4 regions of the Mesorhizobium sp. NZP2077 genome follow, and region 2 is predicted to be linked to each of the others. Evidence: predicted binding sites of a transcription regulator. Region 2 holds the regulator's gene; each other region holds the start of a gene.
What was found. The regulator LexA, encoded in region 2, represses DNA repair genes until DNA is damaged. The targets are predictions, from matches to a motif close to TGTTCNNNNTGTGTTCNG.

Region 1 (5,721 bases), 3.0 Mb from region 2:
GACGGATGAGATCCGCCAGCCGTTCCAATATGTCGATGCGGACGGCGCGGCGACCGAGATTGCGGTAGCCGGCAAGCTTGTAGAAGGCCTTGTCGAAGGCCGGATCGATGACCACGGACGTGCGGCCGGACGCCAGCGCGTGGACCACGTCGCCGAAACCAGGCTTGTCCTTGCCGTCATTCGTCAGCGCCCACAGCAAGGTCACCAGTCCGGCGGGCGCCGGCTTGATCAGCGCCGGCACGAAGACATGATAAGCGCCAAAGCGCACGCCAAGCCGGCGTAGCGCTGCACGACCCTCCTGGTCGAGCGACTTCATCTCCTCGGCGATATCGCGGCGGTTGATGAGGCCGAAATTCTCGACCAGCTGGAAGGCGATGCCACGACCGATGCCGGAAATCTGGTCGGCGTTCTTCAGGTCGACCAGCGGCTTCAACAGACTTTCAATCTGGAAATTGACGAAACGTTCGGCGCGCGCGGCGACCTTGTCGCGCGCCGGGCCGGTCAACTGTTCGTCGGCCAGCAGAACCAGGCGCGGCTTCAGCGCGTCTTCGCCGGAAACCAGCGTCCCGATCGGTGCACCGATCCAGCGCAGTGTGCCGTCCGAGCCAAGTGCGAGGTCGCCATTGGCGCAAGCGCCAAAACGTTCGGCGCGCGCCTCGAATTCGGCGGCCAGCGCTTTTTGCGCGGCCGTGCGCACGGCCTTGGCGTCTTCGCCGCCGGCGGTCTGGTCGGCGGTGAAGCGGAACCCTTGCAACTCGCCGACATGGTGGCCTTCGACAAGAACGGTTCCGGTAGGACTAATTTCGGCTTCAGGCATGGTATTTTCTCTAAGGCGCCGCATGAGGACGGAAGTCCTGCGGTCTACGAAGCGTTTCGTCAACCGCTCATGCAACGCATCCGACAATCTGTCTTCGATTTCGCGCGTCTTTTCCTGCCAGTGTGCCTGATCGGCCAGCCAGCCGGGCCGGTTCGACACGAATGTCCAGGTGCGGATCTGGGCAATGCGGTGCGACAGTGTGTCGATGTCGCCCTCGGTGGTGTCGGCGCGGCGCACCTGCTCGGCCATGTAGTTTTCGTCGACATGGCCATGGCGGGCAAGGTCCATATAGATCGAGGCGATGAGGTCGGCATGCTGGGCGGGCGCGATCTTGCGGTAGTCGGGCAGCGCGCAGGCTTCCCACAGCAGCGCCACGCGCTTGGCATTGGTGGCGAGCGCACGGATGTCCTCGTCGCGGGAGAGGTATTCGAGCGCCTGCGCGTCCACCGCCGGCAGCGCCCGCGTCAGGCCCTCGACCGGCGCGTTGGTCTCGATCGAGCGTTTCAATGCATCCAGACTGGCGAAGTCGAAATGGGCGGTGCGCCACTGCAGCACCTTCACCGGCTCGAAATCATGGCCTTCGATCTTCTTGACCAGGTCTTCGTCGAGCGGGTCGACCTGGCCGGTAACGCCAAAGGTGCCGTCGCGCAGATGCCGGCCGGCGCGGCCGGCGATCTGGCCAAGCTCGGCCGCCGTCAAATTGCGATACTGGTAGCCGTCGAATTTGCGGTTCTGGGCGAAGGCGACATGGTCGAGATCGAGGTTGAGGCCCATGCCGATGGCGTCAGTGGCGATGAGATAGTCGACATCGCCTGACTGGAACAGCGCCACCTGGGCATTGCGGGTGCGCGGCGAGAGCGCCCCTAGCACGACGGCCGCTCCACCCTGCTGGCGGCGGATCAGTTCGGCGATGGCATAGACCTCGTCGGCCGAGAAAGCGACGATCGCCGTGCGGCGGGGCAGTCGGGTCAGTTTCTTCGAACCGGCATAGGCCAGATGCGACAGCCGCGGCCGCGTCACCACCGAGACGCCCTTCAGCAAGCGCTGGAGGATGCCGTGCATGGTAGCGGCACCCAGCAGCAGCGTTTCCTGGCGGCCACGCAGATGCAGGATGCGGTCGGTGAAGATGTGGCCGCGTTCGAGGTCGCCGGCCAGCTGCACCTCGTCGATGGCGACGAAGGCGGCGTCTGTCTCGCGCGGCATGGCCTCGACGGTGCAGACAGAATATTTCGCGCCGGGCGGCTGGATCTTCTCCTCGCCGGTGATCAGCGCGACCTTGTGGGCGCCGACCTTTTCGCAGACGCGGCTGTAGACCTCCCTGGCCAGCAGCCGGAGCGGCAGGCCGATGACACCGGTTTCGTGCGCCACCATACGCTCGATGGCGAGGTGGGTCTTGCCGGTGTTGGTCGGGCCAAGCACCGCGGTCACGTCGCGGCCCGACAGGATCAGCGGCTCAGTGTGTTTCGGCTGGATGTTCATCGACCTGGAAATAAGGCTTTCTGGCCTCTGGTTGTCGGGAGCGCGCCCCAACTGGCGCGTATGACAGGCGACACATAGGGATTTCGGGCGCGAAGCGAAAGCGGAATGTTCCGCCAGCGGCTCGAAGGCCTCGCTGTCAAGCCCTTAAGTGGTTGCTGATTAAGAGTTGGAACGAGTCTGGAACGAATCGGCGACGAATCAGTGACTCCGACAGATTCAGCTTTTGTTCACGGCTACATGTGGATTTCGTGACCATGAGTCTCACCACATGCTGAATCGCCGAACTGGCCCGTTTTATGCTAGGCGAGCTTAGCTATTAATCTTTGCCGTGAAACGAGGGAGACGACGCGATGCTGGTCGCCCAAGGTAATGAAATTGTTAATCTTTCTGAACCGGGTGTTAAAGAATTACAGGCGATTCCGGGCCATTAACGTTAACTTCCGCTCAAAGCCAGAACGAATAGGAGACAAAACAGCGCTGGCGGAATTTTCCCGTTTTGTTCCGCCAATATCTGGTGTTGTGAACAGCTTATCCACCGAGAATTCACAGGCTTGCCCACATGGTTCGCACACGCGGCGCTGCCGCCATTAACCTTTGCGTGCCGGATTGGGGCACATCCCCAAAGTCAATGCGCGTCGTGACCCATAGCGTAGCGTTGTAATACGGGGCCGATGTTTCGGATGATGTCTTCATGGGATAGCGCGACCACCGGCTCAAGCCGTAGCAGGTATCGGCACATGGCGAGACCCAGCAACTGGCTGGCAACCAGCCCGGCGCGTCTACCGGCATCCGCCGGGTCACCGATCGAAGCGACCATGGGCCTCACCTGGTTGGCGAAGACATCGCGGACCTTGTCGGCTGCGTGCTCGTTCGAAGCCGCCGAGCGCAGCAGGATTATCATTCCGGGTCCGTTGGCCGGACCTTCCCAGTTCACGAGAAAGCGCCTGATCAGCGTTTCGCCGATAGCGGCTGGATCGATCCGCTGATCGGGCAGTTGCAGGTTCACGACTGCCGCCCTGGCGAACAACTCGTCCTTGCTGTGGAAATAACGGATCACCATCGCCGGATCGATTGAGGCCTGTGCTGCAACGTCTCGGATGGAGGCGCCGTCATAGCCGTGCTCGGCGAAAAGTTGGCGCGCGGCTTCGAGGATTTGAGCCCGTGTACGGTCTGACTTGGTTATTTTTTTCGGCTGATTCTCGGTCATGAAAATGCGTATGCCAACACCTGTTGACAAATGCAATGCGGTTCGCTAAAAAGTCAACGATTGTTGATAAATGGAGGTGGGAAAATGCTGCCCGAAAAAACTGAAGTCCTGATCATAGGTGCTGGTCCGACCGGCATGGCGCTGTCCATTGCACTGCACCAGGCCGGTGTCGATCACGTGCTGATCGAGAAGCTTGCGCAGGGCCTGCAGACGTCGCGCGCCGGTGTCATCCATGCGCAAACACTGGAATCGCTCGAACCGCTCGGCGTCACGCAGCGGCTGAGCGAGCTTTCGGTGAAGCTGAAAGATTTCACCATACGCGACCGAAACAGGGCGCTGCTCAAGCTCGATTTCGGCAAGCTCCCATCAAGATATCCTTACTTGATGATGCTGCCGCAGAATCTGACCGAGCAGGTGTTCGCCGAACGGATCTTCGCACTTGGCGGCACCATTCATCGCGAAGTCGAGGCTGTGGCGTTTGCTCAAGACAGTGACGGCGCGCGGGTGACAGTGGTCGAAAACGGCCAAGAGAAAATCATATCGGCGCGCTACGTCGTCGGCGCCGACGGCATGCAGAGCCTGGTACGCAAGTCGACAGGCATCGAGTTCGACGGCGAGGCGTATGACGGCTCGTTTGTGCTGGCAGACGTTCGTCTCGACTGGCCGGTGGGGCCGACAGAGGTGTCGCTGTTCTTTGCCCCGGCCGGACTGGTGGTTGTGGCACCACTTCCGGACGGATCTTATCGTGTCGTCGCGACAATGGATGAGGCGCCGGAGAAACCTGATGTCGCCGACATCCAGGCGCTGCTCGACAGCCGTGGACCGACAACAAAGAGAGCCCGGGTGCTTGGCATCACCTGGAGTTCGCGATTCCGCGTTCATCATCGCTTGGTCCGGGCCTATCGCAAGGACCGGCTGTTCCTGATGGGCGATGCCGCCCATGTCCATAGCCCGGCGGGTGGGCAAGGCATGAACACAGGCATCATCGATGCTGTCGTGCTTGGCCAATTGCTTGGCGATGTGGTGAACGGCGTTCGTTCCGAGGCGGAACTCGACCTTTATGAAACGCTGCGCCGCCCGGCGGCTCAGGAGGTCCTCGGACTCGCGGGCAGGATGACCGACATGGCGCTTGCCCGCAATCCGGTGAAGCGGTTCCTGCGCAATCTGGCGCTTTCCGTGGTGAACCTCAGCCCGCTCCTGAAGCGTCGCATCGCGCTGAAACTGTCAGGGCTAAGCCGGGCGTCGCTGGCCCGGCTTCCGGCGCCTTCGGGCAAGCCGGGATCAGTCGCGGCCAGCAAGTCTGAAGCCGGACCCGAACTGAAACTGGCTGCCTGACAAATCGCGATTGTCAGGCAGCCAGGCGGTTGCCGAGCGTCGCCAAGCCTCAGACGAAGTACTGGCCGCCATTGGCCGTGATGGTCGAGCCGGTGATGAAGCCGGCATCCTCCGAAGCGAGGAAGACGACGCAGCGCGCGATCTCCTCCGGTTCGCCGAGGCGGCCGACCGGGATCTGCGGGATGATGCGCTCGTTGAGCACCTTCTCGTCGATCGCCTTGACCATCTCGGTGGCGATGTAGCCGGGGCAGATGACGTTGACGGTGATGCCCGCGCGAGCACCTTCCTGAGCCAGCGCCTTCGAGAAGCCGATGTCGCCGGCCTTGGCGGCGGAGTAGTTGACCTGGCCGGCCTGGCCCTTCTGGCCGTTGATCGAGGAGATGGTGATGACGCGGCCGAACTTGCGCTCACGCAGGCCGTTCCACAGTGGATGCGTCATGTTGAAAACACCGGACAAATTGGTGTCGATGACCTCTTTCCACTGCTCGCGCGTGATCTTGTGGAACATGGCGTCGCGGGTGATGCCGGCATTGTTGACCAGAACCGAGACCGGGCCGAGGTCGGCCTCGACCTGTTTGATGCCGGCAGCACAAGCGTCATAGTCGGCGACCGACCATTTGTAGACCGGAATGCCGGTTTCGGCTTTGAACTTCGCCGCCGCCTCGTCATTGCCGGCATAGTTCGCGGCAACCGAATAGCCGGCGTTCTTCAAAGCGATCGAGATCGCCGCACCGATGCCACGCGATCCACCCGTGACGATTGCAACCTTGGTCATGCATTTCCCCTTTTGATATCACCCTGTTGTCGGGCTTGGCAGGCACTGGATAGGAAACGGGCGGCTCGGGCCGCCCATCCTCAGTTTTTGTCAGAGCGCTTCCACGCA
Region 2 (5,721 bases):
GCTTGTTTCGCGCTCCTGGCCGAAAACCCATCTGGGCTTCATGGCGGCATTGTTGTGCGCGCTTGGCCTGCTCGCCGCCAAGGTCGAGACATGGCGAGTAGGCACGCAGATGCTGGGCTCGGAAATCTCGACGCAACTGACCGGCCGCGTCGTCTCACTGGAGCAGATGGAGACTGGCCGCATCCGTCTGACCATCGACGTGACCTCGACCGCTCGCCCGAAACTGCGCTATGCGCCGGAAAGGGTCCGGCTTTCGGCGCGAAGCATCCCGGCGGAAATGACTGCCGGCTCCCTGGTCACCGGCTACGCCAAACTGTTGCCGCCGACTGGCCCGGTGCGGCCGGACAGCTATGATTTCTCCTTCGACAGCTATTTCGCCGGCATCGGCGGCAGCGGGTTCTTCCTCGGCAATCCAACAGTCGTCTCCGCTGATGACGGTGAGATGCCGCTGTCGGCCCGCCTTTCCTCCGGGATAGAAAATGCCCGTGAAGCCATCGCCGACCACATCAGGGCCACGGTCGGCGGTGCTGAAGGTGAGATCGCGGCAGCGCTCATTGTTGGTGTCCGAGCGGGCATCCCCGACGAAATCAACGAAGCGATGCGGCGCACCGGCATCTATCACATCATCTCGATTTCCGGGCTGCATATGGCGCTGGTCGCCGGCACCATCATGGGTCTGCTGCGCGGCGCCTTCGCGCTGTTTCCGGATTTTTCCGCGCGGCGGCCGGTGAAGAAATACGCGGCTGCCGCGGCACTTGTCTCGATCGCCGCCTATCTCGTCATTTCCGGCGTCGTCGTTGCCGCCGAGCGCAGCTTCATCATGCTGGCGGTGATGCTGATTGCCGTCCTGTTCGATCGCGCGGCGCTGACCATGCGCAATCTGGCGATCTCGGCGATCGCCGTCATCGTGGTTTCGCCGCATGAGGTGGTCGGCCCGAGCTTCCAGATGTCGTTTGCCGCAACGGCCGCACTGGTCGGCGCCTACGCCGGCTGGGCGGATCACCGTGCGGGAAAGGCAAGACCGCCACCGCCAAAGCGGTCCCTGCCAAGCGTTCTCACGCGACGATTCCTGCTGGCGACGGGTGGCTTGGCCATGACTTCGATCATCGCCGGCAGCGCCACGGCGCTATTTGCCATCTGGCATTTCCAGCGGGTGTCGCCGCTCAGCCTGTTCGCCAATCTGGCCGTCATGCCGATCGTGTCAGCGGTGATGTTCCTGGCCGTTGCCAGCGCGTTGCTGATGCCGTTCGGATTGGATGCGCCAGCCCTCTACCTGATGGGCAAGGGCCTGACGGCAATGATCGCCATCTCGGCGTGGATATCGGAACGCTCGCCGGTCGACGCGGTCGGGCTCATTTCGCAGCAATCCGTCCTGCTGGTGACCGTCGCCCTGGTCATCGCGACGATGGCGACGACATGGCTGCGGCTCGCAGCACTGCCATTCGCGCTTGCCGGTCTGCTGACGGTGTCGGATACGCGCACACCGGATGTGCTGATCTCTGAGGACGCGCGGCTGGTCGCCCTGCCGATCGGCGGCGGCGAACTCGCGGTCAGCCGGGCTCGCCCGAACGAGTTCACCGTCGACAATTGGAAACGCGCGCTGACATCCGAAACCATCGTCGTGCCGGAGATGTTCAGCAAGGCGGATGGGCTATTCGACATTGCCGATGCCGTCAATCTGCCACCGGGAGCGCCATTCTATTGCACGGACGGCGTTTGTCTCGCCCGGCACCCGTCCGGCGCGATCATCGCGCATGTCGAAGACCGCAAGGACACCTGGAAGGCCTGCGGTTTCGCAGACCTGATCGTCGTCAATGACGCGACGGGATATGATTCCTGCCACAACTCGCTGGTTCTCGTCGTCACCAAACGGCAGCTCGCCCGCAAGGGCAGTGCTGCCGTCTTCTTCGACCGCCAATCAGCGACAGGTCCTCCAATTATCAGCTTCGCGGTGGACGGGCCGTATCGGCCCTGGCATGCGCAGCGCAAATATTCACGCGAGGCGAGGGGGCTGGCGCCCTGGCGCAAACCCGAAAAGCCTGCCGCTCCTGCTCAGTAGCGCCGGATCAGCCCGACGAGCTTGCCTTGCACCTTGACCCTGTCCGGCCCGAAGATGCGCGTCTCGTAGGCCGGATTGGCGGCTTCAAGCGCGATCGAGGCGCCCTTGCGGCGAAACCGCTTCAGCGTCGCTTCCTCTTCATCCACCAGCGCCACGATGATCTCGCCGGGCTGGGCGGTATCGGCATTGCGGATGATGACGGTGTCGCCATCGAAGATGCCGGCCTCGATCATCGAGTCGCCCTTGACCTCCAGCGCATAATGCTCGCCGCCCATGATCATGTCCGGCGGCACCGAGATCGAATGCGTCTGATGCTGGATGGCATCGATCGGCACACCGGCGGCGATACGCCCCATCACCGGGATCGACACCGCGGAAACCGCGTCGTCGTCATTGCCGGCCGCGGGCAAACGCGACGGCGTTGCAGGCTTGAGTTGGCGGCCAAGGCCGCCCTGACCAAGACTGCCCTGGATGACGCTTGGCGAGAATTTCTTTGCCGCGTTGAGGCCGGGCGCGATCGAATCGGGTAGCCGCAGCACCTCCAATGCCCGAGCCCGGTTGGGCAGCCGGCGGATGAAACCGCGTTCCTCCAGCGCCGTGATCAGGCGATGGATTCCTGACTTGGAGGCGAGATCGAGCGCTTCCTTCATCTCGTCGAAGGAGGGCGGAATGCCGCTTTCCTTCAGCCGTTCATGAATGAACATCAAGAGTTCATGTTGCTTGCGCGTCAGCATGGCAGCCCCCAAGGCTTGAACAAAAGGTCTGAACCAGAATCGAAAAACAAACCCAGAACAAACACTATCTGTTCCAGTTGTGTTCCGCAACCGTTTAAAGTTTAGTGAATTTGTTAAGGCGGCTGAAGTTATTTGGCGCTGGCAGCGGGCCGTGTTCGACGCCTGCCTGCCGCTAACGCGCCCCGGTGCGCGTTGAAATTGTTATGGTTAATGGTGCTGGCTCATTCTTCGGCAAGTGGTTGGAATTGGTCGCAGACGCACCTCGCCGGGGTACATTCGCCGCATTGCCAGTCGTCTGTCGGGGTGAACGAAACGAAACCAAAATGCCAACTTTCGGTCCCCCCATTGCCGTTGTATGGCTGCGTCAGGTAACGGCTTCCTTCACAGCGAAACGCTGATCCTTCCACGCGTCCGTGCGCAGAATGTCTTCCAGCACCTCAACTGCCTGCCATACGTCCTTGTAGCCGACATAGAGCGGCGTGAAGCCGAAACGGATGGTAGACGGCGCGCGAAAGTCACCGATCACCCCGCGCTCGATCAGCGCCCGCATCACCTGATAGCCATGATCGTGAAGGAACGACACTTGGCTGCCGCGCTTGGTCGCATCGCGGGTGCTTTCCAATGTCAGACCATAGGCGCCGCACTTGGCTTCGACGAGTTGGATGAACAGTTCGGTCAACGCGACGCTCTTCTTTCGCAATGCCGCCATGTCGACGTCGCTCCAGATGGCAAGCGCACCTTTAAGCGCCCGCATAGACAGGACCGGCTGCGTGCCGCACAAAAAGCGGCGGATGCCGGTGCCGGCAACATAACCCCGTTCGAAGGCAAAGGGCCGTGCATGCCCCCACCAGCCGCTGAGCGGTTGGCGGATATCGCCGTGGTGACGCTGCGCGGCATAGATGAAGGCCGGTGAGCCCGGACCGCCGTTAAGGTATTTGTAGGTGCAGCCGATGGCGAAATCGGCATTTGCATGGTCGAGCTCGACTGGCAGAGCGCCTGCTGTGTGGCATAGGTCCCAGATGATTAGCGTTCCGGCCGCATGAGCCTTGCGCGTCAGCGCCGCCATGTCGCGCAGTTCACCCGATTTATAGTTGACGTGATTGACCAGCACCACCGCAACGCTTTCGTCGATCAGCTCTTCGATGGTTGGAGCGTCGACGCCCGTGAGGCGCAGCAGGGCGCCATCGCGGGTAGAGGCCACCCCTTCGGCGATGTACAGGTCGGTGGGAAAACTGTCACCCTCGGCGACGATCACCGACCGACCGGGCCGCATCTCCAGCGCCGCGTGCAACACCTTGTAGATATTGATCGACGTCGTATCGCAGACGACGGTCTGGCCAGCCGCGGCTCCTATCAGACGCCCAAGGTGGTCGCCGAGTTCTATCGGCATCTCGAACCATCCGGCTGTATTCCAGGCTCGGATGAGATCCTGGGCCCATTCCTGGGTTGCCGCCTGCTGCAGCTCGCCGAAAACGGCGTGCGACGCCGCCCCGAGTGAATTGCCGTCGAGATAGATCACCCCCTCCGGCAGAATGAAACGATCGCGCATGAGGCGCAGCGGATCCTTGGCATCCATCGCTTCGATTCCAGCGAGATCAGGAATTCCACTCATGGTCTGTCAGTCCTCGGTTGTTCGCGAAGGGTTTCCCGCCACAAGCGCGTGCCCTCTGTATGGCTGTTATCAGTTTGATGTCAGAGCCGGGTGCGAACCGTCCACAGTTCGGGAAACAGCACGACCTCGAGCATCTTCTTCAGATAGGACGCGCCTGACGTGCCGCCGGTGCCGCGCTTGAGGCCGATGATGCGTTCGACCGTGGTGACGTGGTTGAAGCGCCAGCGGCGGAAATAGTCCTCGAAGTCGACCAGCTTCTCGGCCAGCTCATAGAACATCCAGTAGCGCTGCGGGTCGCGGTAGACGGTCTGCCAGGCGACCAGGACCGCTTCATTTTCGGTGCGCGTCTCACGCCAGTCCGTGCGCCTGGCATCGGCGCCGATGTCGAACCCGTTGCGCGCCAATAGCAGCAGCGCTTCATCGTAGAGCGACGGCTCGGCCAGGATCGCCTCCAGCTTGCCGCTGAGGTCCGGCCGGTGCTTGTGCGGCCCGAGCATGGCGAGGTTGCGGTTGCCGGCCATGAATTCGATGGCGCGGTACTGCCAGGACTGGAATCCGGAGGATTGGCCGAGCGCGTCGCGGAATTCGGTGTATTCGCTGGGTGTCATCGTGCGCAGCACGTCCCACGCGTTGTTCAGCTGCTCAAAGATGCGGGCGACGCGCGACAGCATCTTGAAGCTCGGCTCAAGCCGGTCGGCGCGAATGGAACGAATGGCAGCACCGATCTCATGCAAAGCGAGCTTCATCCAGAGTTCCGAGGTCTGGTGCTGGATGATGAACAGCATCTCGTCATGCGCCGACGACAGCGGCGTCTGTGCCTCCAGGACTTTTTCCAGGTGCAGATAGTCGCTGTAGGACATGCGCTCCTTGAACGACATCTGGGCGCCTTCGGACGCCGGATCGTAGGGCTCGCTCAATTGATTTTCTCCGTGCGCAGCCGGAAGCGCTGGATCTTGCCGGTCTGGGTCTTGGGCAGGGCGGCGATGAATTTGACCGAGCGCGGATATTTGTAGGGCGCGATCGTCGCCTTGACGTGGTCCTGCAGGCGCTTGATGGTCAACGCATCCGGCGCCACGCCCTGCGCCAGCACGACATGCGCCTCGACGATCTGGCCGCGTTCGCCATCCTCTGCGCCAATGACAGCACATTCGGCGACATCGGGATGCGAGAGCAGTGCTGCCTCGACCTCCGGACCGGCAATGTTGTAGCCGGCGCTGACGATCATGTCGTCGGAGCGCGCGCCGAAATGGAAGAAACCATCCTCGTCCTGGGTAAATGTGTCGCCGGTGAGGTTCCAGCCGTCGCGCACATACTCC
Region 3 (5,721 bases), 3.7 Mb from region 2:
GGTTCGCGCGTTTTGCTGCCTGTGGAGCTTCGGCGGCAGGGCCGTTACAATGGGTATCCTGACGAGGGCAAGATTGCATGGCCGGGCGTGGCGGCTCGAAAACGGTTATCTACGCGGCGCTGGCCGGCAATCTGGCGATCGCGCTGACCAAATTCGCCGCCGCATTCTTCACCGGCAGTTCGGCGATGTTGTCGGAAGGCGTGCACTCGCTGGTCGATACCGGCAATGGCGGCCTGCTGCTCTACGGCATGCATCGAGCGGCGCGGCCGGCCGACCGCACGCATCCGCTCGGCCACGGCCGCGAACTTTACTTCTGGAGCTTCATCGTCGCCCTGCTGGTCTTCGCGCTCGGCGCCGGCGTGTCGCTCTACGAGGGCATCGTCCACATCATGGCGCCGGAGCCGGTCGCCAACGTCAAGGTGAACTATGTCGTTCTCGGCCTGTCCTTCCTGTTCGAAGGCAGTTCCTGGATGGTGGCGCTGAAGGAATTCCGCCGAGAGAAAGGCAACCAGAGCTGGCTGCAAGCGGTGCAATCAAGCAAGGATCCGAGCGTCTATACAGTGCTGTTCGAGGACAGTGCGGCGCTCCTCGGCCTGATCGTCGCCTTTGCCGGCATATTGGCGGCGGAGCTGCTGGAGATGCCGGAGCTCGATGGCGCCGCCTCGATCGGCATCGGGCTGATCCTGGGCGCAACGGCGATCTTCCTGGCCCGCGAAAGCAAGGGCCTGCTCATCGGCGAGCCGGCCTCGCCCGAGGTGCAGAAAAAGGTGCTGGCGATCGCCCAGCAGGATCCGGCGGTGCAGCGGGCCAACGGCGTGCTGACCGTCCACATGGGACCGCAAGAGATCGTTGCCGGCTTGAGCATCGAATTCGAGGACCATCTGACGGCGCCGGAGATCGAGGCCTGTGTCGAGCGCATTGAGGCCCGGTTGAAGCAGGAAATGCCGGAGATCACGCGGCTGTTCGTCAAGCCGCAGACGACAGGCACCTGGGAGCAGCGGCGCAAGCTGATCGAAGCGGCGTCCAACTAGAGCGCTTCACCGTTTCATGGAAACGGCGAACCGCTCTGACTCCTGGTTTTGACGCAATTCCGGACGGAAAACCGCTCACACTTTTCCTGGAATTGCCAGTCCTGGACCAGCACTGCAGTGTTGGCCCCACCACCTGGTCCCGCTAAGATCAGTCGATGGATTTCGGAGGAACAACCATGAAGATCGATGGCGGGTGCCATTGCGGCGCCATCACCTATGAAGCGGAAGTCGACCCGGCAAAGACTTCGATCTGTCATTGCACGGACTGCCAGCAACTGACGGGCACGGCCTTTCGCGTCTCGGTGCGGGTGCCGGAGGAGAACTACCGGATCACCAGGGGCACACCCAAGGTCTATATCAAGACCGGAGCCAGCGGCGCCAAGCGCGCCCAGGGCTTTTGCGGCGAGTGCGGTTCGCATCTCTATGCGACGTCGGTCGGTGACGGGCCAAAGGTTTACGGCATCCGGGTCGGTACGGCACGGCAGCGTGACGAACTGGTCCCGCAGACGCAATACTGGCATCGCTCGGCGCTGCACTGGCTGCCTGAATTCGAGGGCACCAAGATCGTGGAAGAGCAGTAGCAGCTGCCTCTCGGTCGAAAGCCGCCCAGGACAAACAATTGTGTGCTAGCGTGGCTTGCCATCAAACAGGCGGGTGATAGCCATGTTGGAAACGGACAAGTTGTTTGCCGGCTCGATCCCGGAAAACTACGACCGCTATATGGTGCCGCTGATTTTCGAACCGTTCGCCGCGGACCTTGCACCCAGAGCCGCGTCCTTCTCGCCCAGCGCCGTCCTGGAAGTGGCCGCCGGCACCGGCGTCGTCACCCGCGCCCTGGCGCCAAAATTATCCCCTGACGCAAGTTATGTCGTGTCCGACCTCAATCAGCCGATGCTCGACTACGCCGCTTCGCGACAAGCGCAGGACAGTCGCATCCAATGGCGCCAGGCCGATGCAATGGCGCTGCCGTTTGAAGACGCGGCCTTCGATCTGGTTTGCTGCCAGTTCGGCGCGATGTTCTTTCCCAGCCGCCCCTCCGCCTACCGCGAAGCAAGGCGGGTGCTGAAACCCGGCGGGCATTTTCTGTTCAACGTATGGGATCGCATCGAAGAGAATGTGTTTGCCGATGATGTGACCAATGCCCTGGCCAGGATTTTTCCGAACGATCCACCACGCTTCCTGGCCCGCACGCCGCACGGCTACCACGATACGGCACTGATCCGCAGAGACCTCGAGGAGGCAGGTTTCTCCGGTGTGGCGATCGAGACGAAGGCCGAACAAAGTCGGGCACCCTCGCCGCGCATTCCGGCCGTTGCCTATTGCCAGGGAACAGTGCTCCGCACCGAAATCGAGGCCCGGGATCCGGGCAAACTCGACGCTGCAACGGACTATGCAGCAGCCGCGATTGCTGCCAGGCATGGCAGCGGCGCGGTTGCCGCCAAAATTCAGGCACATGTCATCGTGGCTGTGGCCTAGGTGGGAACTGCCCTCTAGTCGTCGCCTTCAACGACCCGCAGCCTGAGCTGGCCGGTCTTTGAATCGGCTACGCGCGGGCCGGGTTCGAGTTTCGCGGCCGGTGCACGTGACGGCGTCTCCGGATGCGCATCGCCTTCAACTTGCACGCCGAACTCCAGCGCCTCGATCTTCTGGCCGCGCTTGGTCACCTTCGAGGTCGAGACGAGGATGTCGTCGATGTCCTTGGCCGACTGGCCGAAATGCACCTGCAGCTTGCGCACGCGCTCGTCGACACGTTGCACATCCTCCATCAGCCGGATCACCTCGCCCTGGATCAGATGCGCTTGTTCGCGCATGCGGGCATCCTTGAGGATCGCCTGGATGACCTGGATCGACAGCATCAGCAGCGACGGCGAGACGATGACGATGCGGGCGCGGTGCGCCTTGTGGACGATAGCCTCGAAATTCTCGTGGATCTCGGCGAACACCGATTCCGAGGGCACGAACATGAAAGCGGTGTCCTGCGTCTCGCCCTGGATCAGATATTTTTCCGAGATATCGCGGACATGGATCTCGATGTCGCGGCGGAAGGCCTGCGAAGCAACCTTCTGCAGGTCGGCGCCATCGGCGGCGCGGATGGCATTCCAGGCTTCCAGCGGAAATTTTGCGTCGATGGCCAGCGACGGCGCGCCGTTCGGCATCTTCACCAGGCAATCCGGCCGGCTGCCGTTCGACAGGGTCGCCTGGAATTCGTATGCGCCCATCGGCAGGCCGTCGGCGACGATCGCCTCCATGCGCGACTGACCGAAGGCGCCGCGCGTCTGCTTGTTGGAGAGTATGGCCTGCAGCTGTACGACCTGGCCGGCAAGCGACTGGATGTTGCCTTGTGCGACATCGATGATCGCCAGCCGCTCCTGCAGTTTGGCCAGGCTCTCATGCGTGGATTTGGTCTGCTCGGTCATGGTCTGGCCGAGTCGGCCTGTCATGGCGTCGAGCCGCTGGCCGATCGACTGCGTCAGCTCCGCCTGGCGTGCGCCGAACACTTCGGCGATGGCGCCCATGCGGCCCTGCATTTCGGCCTGGCTTTGCAATATGCCGGCCATCCGTGCCTCGGCATCGCGGGCATGGTCGGCGGCTTCCGCGGCAGCGACCGCGCGCGCCTTGGCCGACCGCCACAGCGCGATGACCAGCGCCACGAACAGGCCGAGAAACAGCAAAGCGCCGAAGGCCAGCGCGTGGCCGAGCGTGATTGTCGAGGCGCCAAGCCGTGCGATGGGCTGCGAAAGGATGCTACTCAGATCATTCATGTGGACAGCATAGCCGATTCGGCCTGATCGCACAGATCAAAACAAGAACACGGCTTGGATGCCCCGGTTGACGCTTTTCGCTGGACGTCTTACGTGGGACGCCATGCCGATCAAGCCGCTCATCATCCTTCCCGATCCCATCCTGCGCCAGCTTTCCAAGCCGGTGGAGCGCGTCGACGCGCCTTTGCGCAAGCTGGCCGACGACATGCTGGCGACCATGTATGACGCGCCCGGCATCGGGCTGGCGGCGATCCAGATCGGCGAGCCTGTGCGCATGCTGGTGATCGACCTCGCCAAGGAAGACGAAACGCCGGCGCCGCATGTCTTCATCAACCCGCAGGTGCTGAGCAGCGCCGACGCGCGTTCGGTTTACGAGGAAGGCTGCCTGTCGATCCCCGACTATTACGCCGAGGTCGAACGCCCGGCTTCCGTTCGCGTGAAATATCTCGATCGCGACGGCAAGCTGCAGGAGATGGAGGCCGAGGGCCTGATGGCGACCTGCCTGCAGCACGAGATCGACCATCTCAACGGCGTGCTGTTCATCGACCACATCTCGAAGCTGAAGCGCGACATGGTGGTGAAGAAATTCAAGAAGCTCGCCAAGGACAAGGCGCAAGGCAAGCTGGTGGGATAGGGGAAAATGCCCCTTCGCGTCATCTTCATGGGCACGCCGGAGTTTTCGGTGCCGACGTTGCGCGCCATCGCCGAAGCCGGACATGAGATTTCCGGCGTCTACACGCAGCCGCCGCGGGCCGCCGGACGGCGCGGGTTGGAGCTGACGCCGTCGCCGGTGCAGCGCGAGGCCGAGCGGCTGGGCGTCGAGGTGCGTACGCCGACTTCGCTGAAAAGCGAGGCCGAGCAGGCCGCGTTCCATGCCCTGCAGGCCGATATCGCCGTGGTCGTCGCCTATGGTTTGCTGCTGCCGAAGGCTATTCTCGACGCGCCCCGGCTTGGCTGCATCAACGGCCATGCGTCGCTTCTGCCACGCTGGCGCGGTGCCGCCCCCATGCAGCGCGCCATCATGGCTGGAGACCTGGAAAGCGGCATGATGGTGATGCGCATGGAAGAGGGCCTGGACACCGGACCGGTGGGCTTGCTTGAAAAATGCGCTGTCGACCCCGATATGACAGCCGGCGATCTGCATGATCGGTTGATGAGTGTCGGTGCTGCCCTGATGGTGGAAGCGCTGGCGCGGCTGGAAAGGAACACCCTGACATTTACCGCGCAAGCGGCGGAAGGGGTGACTTACGCCAGAAAAATCGATAAATCCGAGACGCATGTGGACTGGACGCGGCCTGCGGCCGAGGTCCATAACCATATTCGCGGCCTGTCGCCCTTTCCCGGCGCCTGGTCCGAAATTGACATTGGCGGCCGCATGGAGCGGCTGAAACTGCTTCGCTCGACGCTGTCCCAAGGCCTGTCGCCTTTGGAAGATTCGGGCGAGTCGGGAGGAATTCTCGATGACCGGCTGACGGTCGCCTGCGGGGCAGGTGCGGTCAGGTTGGTCGAAGTTCAACGTGCGGGTGGAAAGCCCGCCGCCGCGTCGGAATTCCTGCGCGGAGCCAAGATCGTAAAAGGAATGAAGTTCTCATGAGCATGATGTCGATACGCGCGGCAACGCCGCGGGATCGCGAGGCCATTCGCCTCGTCGAAGAACACGCTTTCGGCCAGCAGGCGGAGGCCGGGCTGGTCGACGCGCTGGTCACCGGCGGCGACGCGGTCGTCGAACTGGTGGCAGAAGAAGACGGCCAGGTGGTCGGCCACATCCTGTTTTCGCGGCTGTTCGTCAGCAATGGCGGCAAGAGCTTTGCGGCCGTGGCGCTGGCGCCGCTGGCTGTGGAGCCTTCGTTCCATGGCAGCGGTATTGGCGGCGCGCTGATCCGCGAGGCGCATATCCGTCTCAGGGATGCCGGCGAGACGCTGGCCGT
Region 4 (5,721 bases), 420 kb from region 2:
CTATCAAATGCCGGAACAGGTCGGTCTCGAAAACGCTTTCCACGCCTTGCAGGATGGAGGCCATGCGCTCCAGGCCCATGCCGGTGTCGATGGACGGACGCGGCAGGTCGACGCGCTCCTCCTTCGTCACCTGTTCATATTGCATGAACACCAGGTTCCAGAATTCGAGGAAGCGATCGCCGTCTTCCTCGGGACTGCCGGGAGGACCACCCCAGATGTGCTCGCCACGATCGATGAAGATTTCCGAGCACGGCCCGCAAGGACCGGTGTCGCCCATCGCCCAGAAATTGTCCGAGGTCGGGATGCGGATGATGCGATCGTCCGAGAAGCCGGCGATCTTCTTCCAGAAGCCGGCCGCCTCGTCGTCCGTATGGTAGACGGTGACCAGCAGCTTGTCCTTGTTCAGCCCGAACTCCTTGGTGATCAGGTTCCAGGCAAGCTCGATGGCACGCTCCTTGAAATAGTCGCCAAAGGAGAAATTGCCGAGCATCTCGAAAAAGGTCAGATGGCGTGCGGTGTAACCGACATTGTCGAGGTCGTTGTGCTTGCCGCCGGCGCGGACACTCTTCTGGGCGGTGGTGGCACGCGAATAGGACCGCTTCTCCAAACCGGTGAAGACGTTCTTGAACTGCACCATGCCGGCATTGGTGAACATCAATGTCGGATCGTTGCGCGGCACGAGCGGGCTCGAGGCCACGACCTCGTGGCCCTCCTTGCGGAAATAGTCGAGAAAGGTCGACCGGATCTCGTTCACGCCACTCATGACTGCTGCCTTTTCGCGAAAACCGCCGGCGCGGCCGGCGGAAACTGGTCTCTGCTTTGCAGAAATAGATTTGGCCTTTTAGCGGGCACGCCCCAGCCTGTCCAGAAACACGGAATTGGGCCAACTGAGGAGCTTGCCGTCCCCCAAAAACGAAAACCGCCGGCGCGAAGGCCGGCGGTTTTGAACGCAATACTACAGAACTCAGTTACTTAAGCCTCAGATCATAGACAGGGATTATGGCCGAACTCCGGCAATGGCCCTACATCGCGCCGGCTTCGTCCTCAAAACCGTCGTCGCCATTGCCCTCAGAGCCACCATTCTCGAGGAACTTTTCGGCGATCAGCCCGGCATTCTGCCTGAGCGCCAGTTCGATCTCGCGTGCGGTATCGGGATTGTCGCGCAGGAACAGTTTTGCATTTTCGCGGCCCTGGCCAAGACGCTGCGAATTGTAGGAGAACCAGGCGCCCGACTTCTCGACCACGCCGGCCTTGACGCCGAGATCGACCAGTTCGCCGGTCTTGGACACGCCCTCGCCATACATGATGTCGAACTCGACCACCTTGAAGGGCGGCGCCAACTTGTTCTTGACCACCTTGACGCGGGTCTGGTTGCCGACGACCTCGTCACGGTCCTTGACCGAGCCGATGCGGCGGATGTCGAGGCGAACCGACGCGTAGAATTTCAGCGCATTGCCGCCGGTGGTGGTTTCGGGCGAGCCGAACATGACGCCGATCTTCATGCGGATCTGGTTGATGAAGATGACCATGGTGTTGGAACGCGAGATCGAGGCGGTCAGCTTGCGCAGCGCCTGGCTCATCAAGCGGGCCTGCAGGCCCGGCAGCGAATCGCCCATCTCGCCTTCGATTTCGGCACGCGGCGTCAGCGCCGCCACCGAATCGACCACCAGAACGTCGATGGCGCCGGAACGCACCAGCGTGTCGCAGATTTCCAGCGCCTGCTCGCCAGTGTCGGGCTGCGAGATCAGCAGGTTTTCAAGGTCGACGCCAAGCTTGCGGGCATAGACCGGATCGAGCGCATGTTCGGCGTCGACGAAGGCGCAGATGCCGCCCTTCTTCTGGGCTTCGGCCACGGTGTGCAGCGCCAGCGTCGTCTTGCCCGAGCTTTCCGGCCCGTAGATTTCGATGATGCGGCCGCGCGGCAGGCCACCGACGCCAAGCGCGATGTCGAGGCCGAGCGAGCCGGTCGGCACCGTTTCGATCTCGACGACCTGCTCGTTGGCGCCGAGCCGCATGATCGAGCCCTTGCCGAAAGCCCGCTCGATTTGCGACAGCGCCGCATCCAGAGCCTTTGATTTGTCCACTGCCTTATCCTCTACAAGCCGCAAAGAATTCTGAGCCATGATACATCACCCCTTGGTCGTCAATGAAGGCCGGACAATCCGTAATCCCTGCCATTTTGTACCTTTTTTGTTCTCGTTTGGCAAGAGGGAACAAATATCTGAAAAACAAATGATATCCGGATTTGTTCTTTTTTCGTACCAAGAGGTCGAACAGCAATACACCGCGCATTAGGCCAGACGGCTTCCTTGTTTCGATCTGCCGAATCGCTGCCTTGCATGCGAAGCTCCGTCGCACAGCCTAGCGCTTGTGCGACTGGAATAACAAAGGTCATATCGCCGGCATGGTGAAATCCAAGAAAATACTGGCCGTGGGCGGCGCCCATATCGACCGGCGTGGCCAGGTGTCCGGCGCTTACGTGCCGGCTGCGTCCAATCCCGGCACGATGCGCGAGGATGTCGGCGGCGGCGTCTTCAACGCGCTGCGCAGCACGGTGCGGCGCGGCGCCTCCGCTTCACTGCTTTCGATGCGGGGCGGCGATGCGGCGGGCGATACGGTTTCACGCGCCATAGCGGAAGCAGGCATCGCTGATCTGTCGGCGGTGTTCCTCGACCGCACGACGCCGAGCTATACCGCGTTGATCGACCGCGAGGGTGAACTGATCGTCGGCTTTGCCGATATGGCGCTATACGATCTGGCGTTCCCCAAGCAGATGAGGCGCTCCAAGGTCCGCGAGGCGATCGCTGCCGCCGATGCCATACTGTGTGATGCCAATCTGCCTTCGGCGGCACTGGAGCGGCTGGTTTCGCTAGCCGCCGGCAAACCCGTATTCGCCATTGCCATTTCGCCGGCCAAGGTAATCCGGCTGATACCGGTGCTCGGCGCGTTGGCTCAGCTGTTCATGAACCGGCGAGAAGCCATGGCGCTGGCCGGCGTCCATGCGGATGCCGCCGAGCGAGATCTCATCGACGGATTGCGATGCAGCGGCCTGACCAGCGGCATCGTGACGGCAGGCAGCGCACCGGTGCTGGGTTTCGACGAAGCAGGCGCCTTCTCGATCCTGCCGCCGCCGCCGAGAAGAGTTGCCGATGTCACTGGTGCCGGCGACGCACTGGCGGGTGCAACGATGGCGGCCTTGCTGCGCGGCATCCCTTTGCGCCAGGCCTTGCGCGACGGCGTCGCGGCAGCGACGCTGGCGATCGAAAGCGCCGACGCCGTTCCCGATTTCACCGCCGCAAGCTTCGCTGAAGCGCTGGCCCTTGTGCCGGAGGCGCAGGAAGTGGCATGAGACCGGCAAATTCATAGTGCCTGAGTGAAGCTGCGTATCCAGACGGATGCGCCGCACTCCGGTTGGAGATTGAGATGAGCCCAGAGACCGCCCGCCCCTTCATCGATATCCACGCACCGGTGGCGCAGGCCCTGGCGGCTGGCCGGCCGGTGGTGGCGCTGGAAAGCACCATCATCACCCATGGCATGCCCTACCCCGACAATGGCGCGATGGCGGCCGATGTCGAGAAGATCATCAGCGACGGCGGCGCCGTACCGGCGACGATCGCGGTGGTTGGCGGCCGCATTAAGATCGGCCTGTCCGACGGCGAGCGCGAATCGCTGGCCATGACCGGTGACGCCATGAAGCTGTCGCGCGCCGATCTCGGCTTTGCCGTCGCGCAAGGCCGCACCGGCGGCACGACAGTCGCCGCCACGATGATTGCGGCGCACATGGTCGGGATAAAGGTGTTCGCCACCGGTGGCATTGGCGGCGTTCACAAGGGCGCGGAAAAGAGTTTTGATATCTCGGCCGACCTCGACGAACTGGCGCGCACACCGGTCATCGTCGTCTCGGCCGGCGCCAAGGCCATCCTTGATATCGAAAAGACGCTCGAAGTGCTGGAGACCCGCGGCGTGCCGGTGATTGGCCATGGCTGCGAGACGATGCCGGCCTTCTGGTCGCGGCAGTCGCCGTTCCGCGCGCCGCTGACCTTGCACACGCCGGAAGAGATCGCGCATTTCTTCCGGACTCGGGCTGCGCTAGGCCTGGGTGGCGGCATGCTGATCGCCAACCCGGTGCCCGAGAACCACGAAATCCCGGCAGAAGAGATGGCCGGTTATATCGAGGCGGCGCAAAAGGCCGCCGAGGCCCTCAACGTGACCGGCAAGGCGGTGACGCCGTTCCTGCTGGGAAAGATACTGGAACTCACCGGCGGCCGGAGCCTGAAGACCAACATCGCGCTGGTCGAGAACAATGCGCGGCTCGCGGCGGAGATCGCCAAGGCGTTGTAGGGGCAAAGCCCCCTCACCCGGATTGCCAAAACCGAATTGCAAAGAGCAATTCGGGGCAATCCGACCTCTCCCCGAGAGGAGAGGAGGGAGCCGGCGTCGATGCCAGCCTCTTCTCCCCCACGGGTAGAAGGTGGCCGCGAAGCGGCTGGATGAGGGGGCGGCCTCGCGCTTACGGTAATCTACTTCCCAGCCCTTCGCCCCGCCTCATAGGCGCGGCGTGCCCAGACCGTCATCTCGTCGGAATCGTCAAAAGCGCTATCAGGAATGCTCCAATAGGGCATGGCGACCAGCTTGCCATGCCGCGTACTGGTATAGGTCCATTGCTTGCAGCCGGCGGCGTCGAAATCGGGCGCGCTTCGCTCGTCGGCCTTTAGCAGCAATTCGCCGCGCAGCACGATGGCGACGATGACGCCGTCGAAATAGATGCCCTTGCCGCCGAACAGCCTGCGGATGCTGACCGGGCCTAGCCCGGCGAACAGTTCGGCGATGCGCTCATTGTCCATGCCGCGACCATGTCACCGGCATTTGACATTGTCATCGCGCAACCAACATCATGCTGACAGGTTGAGACCAATCCGTCGGAGTTTTGTCATGCCGCTTCTGTTCACGGGATCCTGCCGCTGCAACGCAGTGCGTTTCGAGGTGGAAAGCCACACGCCGGTGCCGTTCATGCTGTGCTACTGCTCGATCTGCCGCAAACAACAGGGCGGCGGCGGCTTCGCCATCAATCTCGGCGCCGTCTACGAGACGCTGAACGTCACTGGCAAGAGAAGCCTTGGCGTCTACCGCGCCGAGATCGAGGACGACGAGCATCCCCATTGCAAAGTCTCGACCGGCGATCGCAATTTCTGCCGCAAATGCGGATCGGCGCTCTGGCTCTACGACCCGACCTGGCCGGAGTTGGTGCATCCCTTCGCCTCGGCGATGGACAGCGACCTGCCGAAACCACCTGAAAAGGTGCATCTGATGCTGAAATACAAGGCGAACTGGGTCGAGCCCGCTATCGGCAAGGGCGACAAGGTGTTCGATGTCTATCCGGAAGAATCGATCGCAGACTGGCACAAGCGGATGGGCATGTGGGTGGAGTAGCGTTCTTCGCCCCGTTTACGGGGCGAATGAAGATCAGGCCGAGGCGCGTGCCTCTGCCAGCGCCTTGAGATCGGCCGGCTTCAGTTCGACGGATTCGCCGCAGCCACAGGCGGAACTCTGGTTCGGGTTGTGGAAGGTGAAGCCGGTGCGCAGCGTCGTCTGCTCGAAATCCATCTCGGTACCGAACAGGAAAAGCGCGGCCTCGGGCGCGACATAGACATGGGCGCCGTCGCGCTCGATATGATCGTCCTTGGTGTTGGGCTCGGTCACCAGATCGACCGTATATTCCAT

Region 1: a site for LexA is predicted at 2,464-2,481, ahead of HGP13_RS06365 (helicase-related protein). Genes of this name have one in related genera too.
Region 3: a site for LexA is predicted at 3,826-3,843, ahead of HGP13_RS02875 (DNA recombination protein RmuC). Genes of this name have one in related genera too.
Region 4: a site for LexA is predicted at 2,181-2,198, ahead of recA (recombinase RecA). Genes of this name have one in related genera too.

What each region holds. Positions count from the first base shown of each region.
Region 1 covers NZ_CP051293.1:1,304,802-1,310,522, forward strand. Annotated here, with positions in the region: gene HGP13_RS06365 (helicase-related protein) at 1-2,296, opposite strand, end outside; gene HGP13_RS06370 (TetR family transcriptional regulator) at 2,922-3,503, opposite strand; gene HGP13_RS06375 (NAD(P)/FAD-dependent oxidoreductase) at 3,588-4,838, shown strand; gene phbB (acetoacetyl-CoA reductase) at 4,888-5,613, opposite strand; gene HGP13_RS06385 (acetyl-CoA C-acetyltransferase) at 5,704-5,721, opposite strand, start outside.
Region 2 covers NZ_CP051293.1:4,284,986-4,290,706, forward strand. Annotated here, with positions in the region: gene HGP13_RS21265 (ComEC/Rec2 family competence protein) at 1-2,059, shown strand, start outside; gene lexA (transcriptional repressor LexA) at 2,053-2,793, opposite strand; gene kynU (kynureninase) at 3,158-4,405, opposite strand; gene kynA (tryptophan 2,3-dioxygenase) at 4,486-5,322, opposite strand; gene HGP13_RS21285 (AMP-binding protein) at 5,319-5,721, opposite strand, start outside.
Region 3 covers NZ_CP051293.1:612,513-618,233, forward strand. Annotated here, with positions in the region: gene HGP13_RS02860 (cation diffusion facilitator family transporter) at 78-1,031, shown strand; gene HGP13_RS02865 (GFA family protein) at 1,208-1,612, shown strand; gene HGP13_RS02870 (methyltransferase domain-containing protein) at 1,695-2,507, shown strand; gene HGP13_RS02875 (DNA recombination protein RmuC) at 2,522-3,793, opposite strand; gene def (peptide deformylase) at 3,897-4,427, shown strand; gene fmt (methionyl-tRNA formyltransferase) at 4,434-5,387, shown strand; gene HGP13_RS02890 (N-acetyltransferase) at 5,384-5,721, shown strand, end outside.
Region 4 covers NZ_CP051293.1:4,706,374-4,712,094, forward strand. Annotated here, with positions in the region: gene alaS (alanine--tRNA ligase) at 1-763, opposite strand, end outside; gene recA (recombinase RecA) at 1,023-2,123, opposite strand; gene HGP13_RS23605 (carbohydrate kinase family protein) at 2,405-3,349, shown strand; gene HGP13_RS23610 (pseudouridine-5'-phosphate glycosidase) at 3,424-4,341, shown strand; gene HGP13_RS23615 (TfoX/Sxy family protein) at 4,521-4,844, opposite strand; gene HGP13_RS23620 (GFA family protein) at 4,933-5,430, shown strand; gene sufA (Fe-S cluster assembly scaffold SufA) at 5,464-5,721, opposite strand, start outside.